Regions from separate parts of the Stenotrophomonas sp. ATs4 genome, predicted to be linked through region 1. Evidence: predicted binding sites of a transcription regulator. Region 1 holds the regulator's gene; the other holds the start of a gene.
The links. The regulator HrcA, encoded in region 1, represses chaperone genes, less so after heat shock. The targets are predictions, from matches to a motif close to TTNGCACTCNNNNNNNNNGAGTGCNAA.

Region 1 (4,211 bases):
GTCAGCACTTCGGCCTGTGCGCGCCAGGCGGCGGCGGCCTTCTCGATCTCACCGGCCAGGCGCTGCAGGCGCTCGTCGGCACCGCGCAGCTGTTCCACTTCGGCATGCATGCGCTCGCGCTGCGCACCCAGCTCGTCCATCGGCACGCGGTGCTTGCGGGCCAGGTCGTGCAGGCGGCCCAGGCGGCGCTCGTTCTCCTCGAACTGTTCCGGGTCGGCATCCAGATCGTCGTGCACGCGGTCCAGCAGCGACAGGGCTTCGTGCAACTGGATCGAGGCGTTCTCGATCAGGTTGTCGACGTCGCCCAGGCGCGGGTCGTGCTCGATCAGGCGCGACAGCTCGTGGCGGACCTGCTGCAGAAGGTCCAGCGCCGAATTGCCGTCGTCACCGTTGAGCTGGTTGCTGGCGGCCTGGCAGGCGCTCAGCAGGGCGCTGGCATGGGCCTGACGGCGGTGGCTGGCACCGAGTGCGACGATCGACTCCGGCTCCAGGTCCTCGCGGTCCAGCTCGCGCAGCTGGTGTTCCAGGAAGCCGATCCGGTCAGTCACGTCGCCCTGTTGCGACAGCGCCAGCGACTCATCGACCAGTGCCTGCCAAGCGGCGGCAGCGCGGCGCACCTGACGGCGCTCGTCCTCGTTGCCGGCATAGGCATCCAGCAGGGCGAGCTGCGACGGGCGCGTCAGCAGGGCCTGTTGTTCATGCTGGCCATGGATTTCGACCAGCAATCCGGCCAGATCGGCCAGCTGGGCCAGCGTCACCGGGCGGCCGTTGATCCACGAGCGCGAACCGCCGTCGGCGCGGATTACCCGGCGCAGCTGGCACTGTTCCTCATCGTCCAGCTCGTTGTCGGCCAGCCACTGGCGCGCGGCCTGCAGCTGGTCCAGCGCGAATTCGGCCGACAGCTCGGCACGGGCGGCGCCGTGGCGGACCACGCCGCTGTCGGCGCGCAGGCCGGACAGGAAGCCCAGCGCGTCGACCATCAGCGACTTGCCGGCGCCGGTCTCGCCTGAAACAACGGTCATGCCGGGCCCGAACTCCAGTTCGGTGGCACGGACGACGGCAAAATCCTTGATCGAAAGATGTCTGAGCATGGGTACAGGGGTGTCTGAGCCGCGCAACGCTAGCACGCGCGGCGGGGAGGTCCAATGACTTGCCAAGGTGACGCGCCGCCATTATCTAGTGTCCGTGTCTCACAGGTTGATTCCATGCACGGTTCCCCCGACCAGCTTGCCCCGCGTGCGCGCCATCTGCTGCGCACGCTGATCGCACGTTACATCCAGGACGGCGAGCCGGTTGGCTCGCAGACACTGGCGCGCGTGGCCGGCCTGGAGGTCAGCCCGGCCACGATCCGCAACATCCTTGGCGACCTCGAAGATCTGGGGCTGCTGGCCTCGCCGCATACCTCGGCAGGGCGCGTCCCGACCGCGCATGGCTACCGGGTATTCGTCGACAGCCTGCTGCAGATGCAGCCGCCGGGCGAGGGCGAACTGGCCCGCCTGCGACAGGAGTTGGCCGGAGGCGGCAGCACCCAGGCCCTGCTGGGCAGCGCGTCGGAGCTGCTGTCGGCGATGAGCCACTTCGTCGGCGTGGTCAGCGCGCCGCGGCGCGAGCAGTTCGCCTTCCGCCAGATCGATTTCGTGGCGCTGGACGGGCGCCGGGTGCTGGCGATCCTGGTGTTTGCCGACAACGAGGTGCAGAACCGGGTCATCGAAACCCGACAGGACTTTGCCCCGGGCGAGCTGGAGCAGGTCGCCAACTACCTCAATGCCCATTTCGCGGGCCTGCCGATGGCCGAGATCCGCACCCGCCTGTTGCTGGAGCTGCGTGATGCCCGTTCCGAGCTGGAGCAGCTGTTGGCGCACAGCATCGAGTTGGCCGAGCAGGCCCTGCAGCCGCCGGCCGACGACATGCTGGTGGCTGGCCAGACCCGCTTGATGGGGGTTCAGGACCTGTCCGACCTGGAGCGCCTGCGCGAGCTGTTCGAGTTGTTCTCCAGCAAGCGCGAGATCCTGCAGCTGCTGGAGCGCACCATCCAGGCCCCGGGCGTGCGCATCTTCATCGGCGAGGAGACCGGGATGATGCCGCTGCAGGGCGTCTCGCTGGTCACTGCTCCTTACACGGCCAATGGTCAGGTGCTGGGCGTGCTGGGGGTGATTGGACCGAAGCGGATGGCCTACGACCGCATGATCCCGCTGGTCCAGGCCACCGCGGATGTGCTCGGTGCGGCCTTTTCACCGGCCGGGCGCGCTCCCGGAACATCCGACGCTTGAAACGCAGCATCCCGCCCACACTAGGGTGGGTGGAGGCGGAGATTGACCGCCAGGGACCCAGACATGAACCACGAACATCCAGATATCGAATCCCAGCAGAGTGCCGCCGATGCGGCCGCCGCCGCAGGCGTGAACGACGAAGTGGAGCGCCTGCGCGCCGAGCTTGATCAGGTCAAGGCCGACGTACTGCGCGAACGCGCCGACCTCGAGAACCAGCGCAAGCGCGTCGCGCGCGACATCGATCAGGCCCGCAAGTTCGCCAACGAGAAGCTGCTGGGCGAGCTGCTGCCGGTGTTTGACAGCCTGGATGCCGGCCTGAAGGCCGCAGGTGACGATGCCCATCCGCTGCGTGAGGGCCTGGAGCTGACCTACAAGCAGCTGTTGAAGGTTGCCGGTGACAACGGCCTGGTCCTGTTGGATCCGACCGGTCAGGCGTTCAATCCGGAGCATCACCAGGCCATCAGCCAGGTACCGGCCCCGGGCGCGGCCCCGGGCAGCGTGGTCACCGTGTTCCAGAAGGGCTACCTGCTCAACGAGCGCCTGCTGCGGCCGGCGCTGGTGGTGGTGGCCGCCGATTGATTGCCACGTCGGGTGAGGCCGTCGGGCATGGCCCGGCGCTACCTGACCCCGATCGGTATCGTCGGGCCCGCCCGGTTCGGTAGCGCCGGGCCATGCCTGGCGAAGGTTTTCCAGGCGCTGAACACAGCGTTCGGGGGATGGCTTGAATGTTCCACGGGCATCCCCCACTTCGTATTCATCCACCGGCCGAGCGGCCGGACTGACCCCAACTAGCAATCTTCAGGAGTCTCCCCCATGGGCAAGATCATTGGTATTGACCTCGGCACCACCAACTCGTGCGTGGCGATCATGGACGGCGGCAAGGCCCGCGTCATCGAAAACTCGGAAGGCGATCGCACCACCCCGTCGATCGTCGCCTACACCAAGGACGGCGAAGTCCTGGTCGGCGCCTCGGCCAAGCGCCAGGCCGTCACCAACCCCAAGAACACCTTCTACGCGGTGAAGCGCCTGATCGGCCGCAAGTTCACCGACGCTGAAGTGCAGAAGGACATCGCCCACGTTCCGTACGGCATCCTGGCCCATGACAATGGCGACGCCTGGGTGTCCACCAGCGATGCCAAGAAGATGGCGCCGCAGGAAATTTCGGCCAAGGTGCTGGAAAAGATGAAGAAGACCGCCGAGGACTTCCTCGGTGAGAAGGTCACCGAAGCGGTCATCACCGTGCCGGCCTACTTCAACGACAGCCAGCGCCAGGCGACCAAGGACGCCGGCCGCATCGCCGGTCTGGACGTCAAGCGCATCATCAACGAGCCGACCGCGGCCGCGCTGGCCTATGGCCTGGACAAGGGTGACAACAAGGATCGCAAGATCGTGGTGTACGACCTGGGCGGCGGCACCTTCGACGTCTCGGTGATCGAGATCGCCAACGTCGATGGTGAAAAGCAGTTCGAAGTGCTGGCCACCAACGGCGACACCTTCCTGGGCGGCGAAGATTTCGACAACCGCGTCATCGAGTACCTGGTTGAAGAGTTCAACAAGGACCAGGGCATCGACCTGCGCAAGGATCCGCTGGCCCTGCAGCGCCTGAAGGATGCTGCCGAGCGCGCCAAGATCGAGCTCTCCAGCGCCCAGCAGACCGAAGTGAACCTGCCGTATGTCACCGCTGACGCCTCGGGTCCGAAGCACCTGAACATCAAGCTGACCCGCGCCAAGCTGGAGTCGCTGGTGGAAGAGCTGATCAAGAAGTCGATCGAGCCGTGCCGCGTTGCGTTGAATGACGCCGGCCTGCGTTCGAGCGACATCAGCGAAGTGATCCTGGTCGGTGGCCAGACCCGCATGCCGAAGGTGCAGCAGGCGGTGACCGAGTTCTTCGGCAAGGAACCGCGCAAGGACGTCAACCCGGACGAAGCCGTGGCACTGGGT
Region 2 (4,211 bases), on a different contig from region 1:
GATAGGTCAGGCCCAGCGCCGCCTGGCGCAACCCCTGCGCGTCGGCGGGAGAGAGGAAGTCGTCAACGACGATGAACGAGGTAGGCATGGTTACCGAGCGTAGCGATGCGCTGACGCGGCGGCAACCGGGCAACGAAAAACCCCGCCTTGCGGCGGGGTTCTTCTTTACATCGGGGAAGGCGTGCCGACCAAGGTCGGCGACTACCTCCGGGGGCGTGGACTTAGAAGTCCATGCCGCCCATGCCACCCATGCCGCCCATGCCACCGGCGCCACCCATGGCCGGCTCGTCCTTCTTCGGAGCTTCGGCAACCATGGCTTCGGTGGTGATCATCAGGCCAGCGATCGAAGCGGCGTTCTGCAGGGCCGAACGGGTCACCTTGGTCGGGTCCAGGATGCCGAACTGCAGCATGTCGCCGAACTCGCCGGTGGCGGCGTTGTAGCCGAAGCTGCCGGTGCCTTCCTTGACCTTGTTGACGATGACCGACGGCTCTTCACCGGCGTTGGCAACGATTTCGCGCAGCGGGGCTTCCATCGCGCGCAGGGCGATCTGGATGCCGTGGTTCTGGTCTTCGTTGGCACCCTTCAGGCCGGACAGTGCCGACACTGCACGGACCAGGGCAACACCGCCGCCCGGAACCACGCCTTCTTCAACGGCCGCACGGGTGGCGTGCAGGGCGTCGTCGACGCGGTCCTTCTTTTCCTTCATTTCGATTTCGGTCGAAGCGCCAACCTTGATGACTGCAACGCCACCGGCCAGCTTGGCCACGCGTTCCTGCAGCTTCTCGCGGTCGTAGTCCGAGGAGGTGTCTTCGATCTGGGTCTTGATCTGCGCAACGCGCGAATCGACCGCAGCCTTGTCACCCACGCCATCGATGATGGTGGTGTTTTCCTTGGAAACCTGCACCTTCTTGGCGCGGCCCAGATCCTTGATGGTGGCCTTTTCCAGCGACAGGCCCACTTCTTCGGAGATCACGGTGCCGCCGGTCAGCACGGCCATGTCTTCCAGCATCGCCTTGCGACGGTCGCCGAAGCCCGGCGCCTTGACGGCCACGACCTTGACGATGCCACGGATGGTGTTGACCACCAGGGTGGCCAGCGCTTCGCCTTCCACTTCCTCGGCAACGATCAGCAGCGGCTTGCCGGCCTTGGCGACGCCTTCCAGCACCGGCAGCAGGTCACGCACGTTGGAGATCTTCTTGTCGTGCAGCAGGATGTACGGGTCATCCAGGTCAGCGGTCTGCGACTGCTGGTTGTTGATGAAGTACGGGGACAGGTAGCCGCGGTCGAACTGCATGCCCTTGACCACGTCCAGCTCGTTGTCCAGGCCCGAGCCTTCTTCAACGGTGATCACGCCTTCCTTGCCGACTTCCTTCATCGCGTTGGCGATGATCTGGCCGATCGACTCGTCCGAGTTGGCCGAGATCGTGCCGACCTGGGCAATGGCCTTGTCGTCAGCGGTCGGCTTGGAGATGTTCTTCAGCTCGGCGACGGCGGCCACGACGGCCTTGTCGATACCGCGCTTCAGGTCCATCGGGTTCATGCCGGCGGCAACAGCCTTGGCACCTTCGCGGATCAGGGCCTGGGCCAGCACGGTGGCGGTGGTGGTGCCGTCGCCAGCGTCGTCGTTGGTGCGGGAAGCCACTTCCTTCACCATCTGCGCGCCCATGTTCTCGAACTTGTCAGCCAGTTCGATTTCCTTGGCGACGGAGACGCCGTCCTTGGTGATGGTCGGAGCGCCGAAGCTCTTTTCCAGCACAACGTTGCGGCCCTTCGGGCCCAGGGTGGCCTTGACGGCATTGGCGAGAACGTTGACGCCGCGCACCATGCGCGAACGGGCGTCTTCACCGAAACGAATATCCTTGGCAGCCATTGCGATTACCTCATTGGTAGCGCCGGGGCGTGCCCGGCGGCTGGGAATTGGAAGTCAGGTTGAAACAGGTCGCGCCGAGGCTCAGCCGATGACGGCGAGCACGTCGTCTTCGCGCAGGACCTTGTACTCGACGCCTTCGCTCTTGTACGAGCTGCCGGCGTACTGGCCGTAGATGACCTTGTCACCGACCTTCAGCGACGGAGCGCGCACGCTGCCGTTGTCCAGCGGCTTGCCCGGGCCCACGGCCACGACTTCACCCTTGGTGGACTTTTCCTTGGCCGAATCCGGAATGACGATGCCACCGGCGGAGATTTCGTCGGCTTCGATCGGCTTGACCACAACGCGGTCGTGCAGCGGCTTGATGCTCATGAGAGACCTCTTAAGTTATTGATTGGTCTGAAAAAGTCTGGCGATGTTAGCACTCACCCAAGGTGACTGCCAGCATCGCTCGCGAAAAAGCCCGACGAATCGGGAGCAGGACAGAGATGGAGCTGGCCCCGGGCCTTTCAAGGCCGATCCCGGAAAAAATTTCGCTGCCGCCAACGGTGCAGGTTCCTGCCCTGCGCGAAGGCCTTGATGCCGGTGCAGCGCGGCACCGCCATGTCCGCACCCTCGACATTTGGTGATCCACGTCGCACTGTCAGATATCTGACGTTCATTTACGACAAAGTGTCACTGGATCGGCCTTAGGCTCGGCCGCGCATTCCCAATCACAAGGAGTAGTCGATGCGATTGCTGTCCCCGCTCGCCGCCGCCTGCCTGTTGGCACTGGCCGCCGCGCCGGCCCAGGCCGAAGTCTTCATCAACGAACTGCACTACGACGACAGCACCGCCGCCGGTGACGTCGGCGAAGCCATCGAAGTGGTCGCTACTGCCGGAGAAGACCTGTCCGGCTACCGCCTCTACCTCTACAACGGCAGCAACCCTTCGGCCGCCACGGTCTACGCCAACAATCCGGTCCCGGCCGGCACCACCGCCGGCTGCGGCAGCGCCAGCATCGCCGTGGTCAACTACCCGACCAACGGCCTCCAGAACGGCCCGAACGACGGCATTGCCCTGGTCGATGCCAGCGGCAAGGTGGTCCAGTTCCTCAGCTACGAGGGCGCCATCACCGCCTCCGGTGGTCCTGCCGCCGGCATGACCAGCCAGAACATTCCGGTGGCCGAGACCAACAGCACCGCAGCGGGCACCTCGCTGCAGCTGACCGGCAGCGGCAGCCAGTACGCGCACTTCACCTGGGCCGAATCGGCCAGGCAGACCTTCGGCAGCTGCAACAATGGCCAGACCTTCAGCGGTGGCGGCACCCCGGGCCCGAACACACCACCGTCGGTCTCCACCACCACGCCGGCACAGGGCAGCAGCACCTTCCCCGCCGCCGCCGACCTGGAAGTGGTGTTCAGCGAAACGGTGAACCTGGCCAGCGGCGCCTTCGCCCTGAGCTGCGGTACCTCCGGCAGCGTGCCGCTCACGTTCCCGGCCAGCGGCCGCAGCGTGAAGCTGTCCACCAACACCGCTCTGGTGGCCGGTGAGGCCTGCCGCTTCGACATCCGCGCCGCGCGCATCACCGACCTGCAGGGCGCACACCCGGCCGCCGACAGCCGCATCGCCTTCACCGTGGCCAGCACCGGTGGCAATCCGGACCCGGGCAACCCCGGCGTGCCCGCCGGTTACTACTCCAAGGTCAACACCAGCAGCCCCAGCCAGCTGCGCTGCTCGCTGCACGCCACCATCAAGGGCCACACCGCCTACCCGTACAGCGGCTCGGGCACCAGCACCTGGACCATCCTGGAGATCGCCGACGAGGATCCGAACAACAGCGGCAGGATCCTGGATGCGTACCGCAACCGCAGCTACGCCAAGGTGACCGACCGCGCCGGCAGCGGCGGCGGCCTGAAGTACAACCGCGAGCACACCTGGCCGAACTCGCTGGGCTTTGCCAGCACCACCGGCGACAAGGGCCTGCCGTACGCACCGTATACCGACACCCACATGCTGTACCTGACCGACGCGCAGTGGAACGCCGATCGTGGCAACAAGCCCTTCGGCAAGTGCGACGCCAACTGCGGCGAGCGTGCCACCGAGGCCAACAACGGCCAGGGCGGCGGCAGCGGCGGCTACCCGGGCAACTCCAACTGGGTACGCACGCCCGACGGCAACGGTGGCACCTTTGAAGTCTGGGGTGCACGCAAGGGCGACATGGCGCGTGCGGTGCTGTACATGGCCATCCGCTACGAGGGCGGCAAGGATGCGGCCACCGGCCAGTCCGAGCCGGACCTGGAGCTGACCGATGACCGCAGCAAGATCGTCAAGACCAGCAGTTCGCCGGCCTACATGGGTCTG

Region 2: a site for HrcA is predicted at 2,287-2,313, ahead of ABR323_RS11425 (co-chaperone GroES). Genes of this name have one in related genera too.

What each region holds. Positions count from the first base shown of each region.
Region 1 is NZ_JBLYPK010000010.1:79,873-84,083, reverse strand. It holds gene recN (DNA repair protein RecN) at 1-1,091, opposite strand, end outside; gene hrcA (heat-inducible transcriptional repressor HrcA) at 1,206-2,270, shown strand; gene grpE (nucleotide exchange factor GrpE) at 2,334-2,849, shown strand; gene dnaK (molecular chaperone DnaK) at 3,084-4,211, shown strand, end outside.
Region 2 is NZ_JBLYPK010000005.1:318,548-322,758, reverse strand. It holds gene ABR323_RS11435 (DUF6445 family protein) at 1-88, opposite strand, end outside; gene groL (chaperonin GroEL) at 222-1,871, opposite strand; gene ABR323_RS11425 (co-chaperone GroES) at 1,953-2,240, opposite strand; gene ABR323_RS11420 (hypothetical protein) at 2,357-2,497, shown strand; gene ABR323_RS11415 (endonuclease) at 2,598-4,211, shown strand, end outside.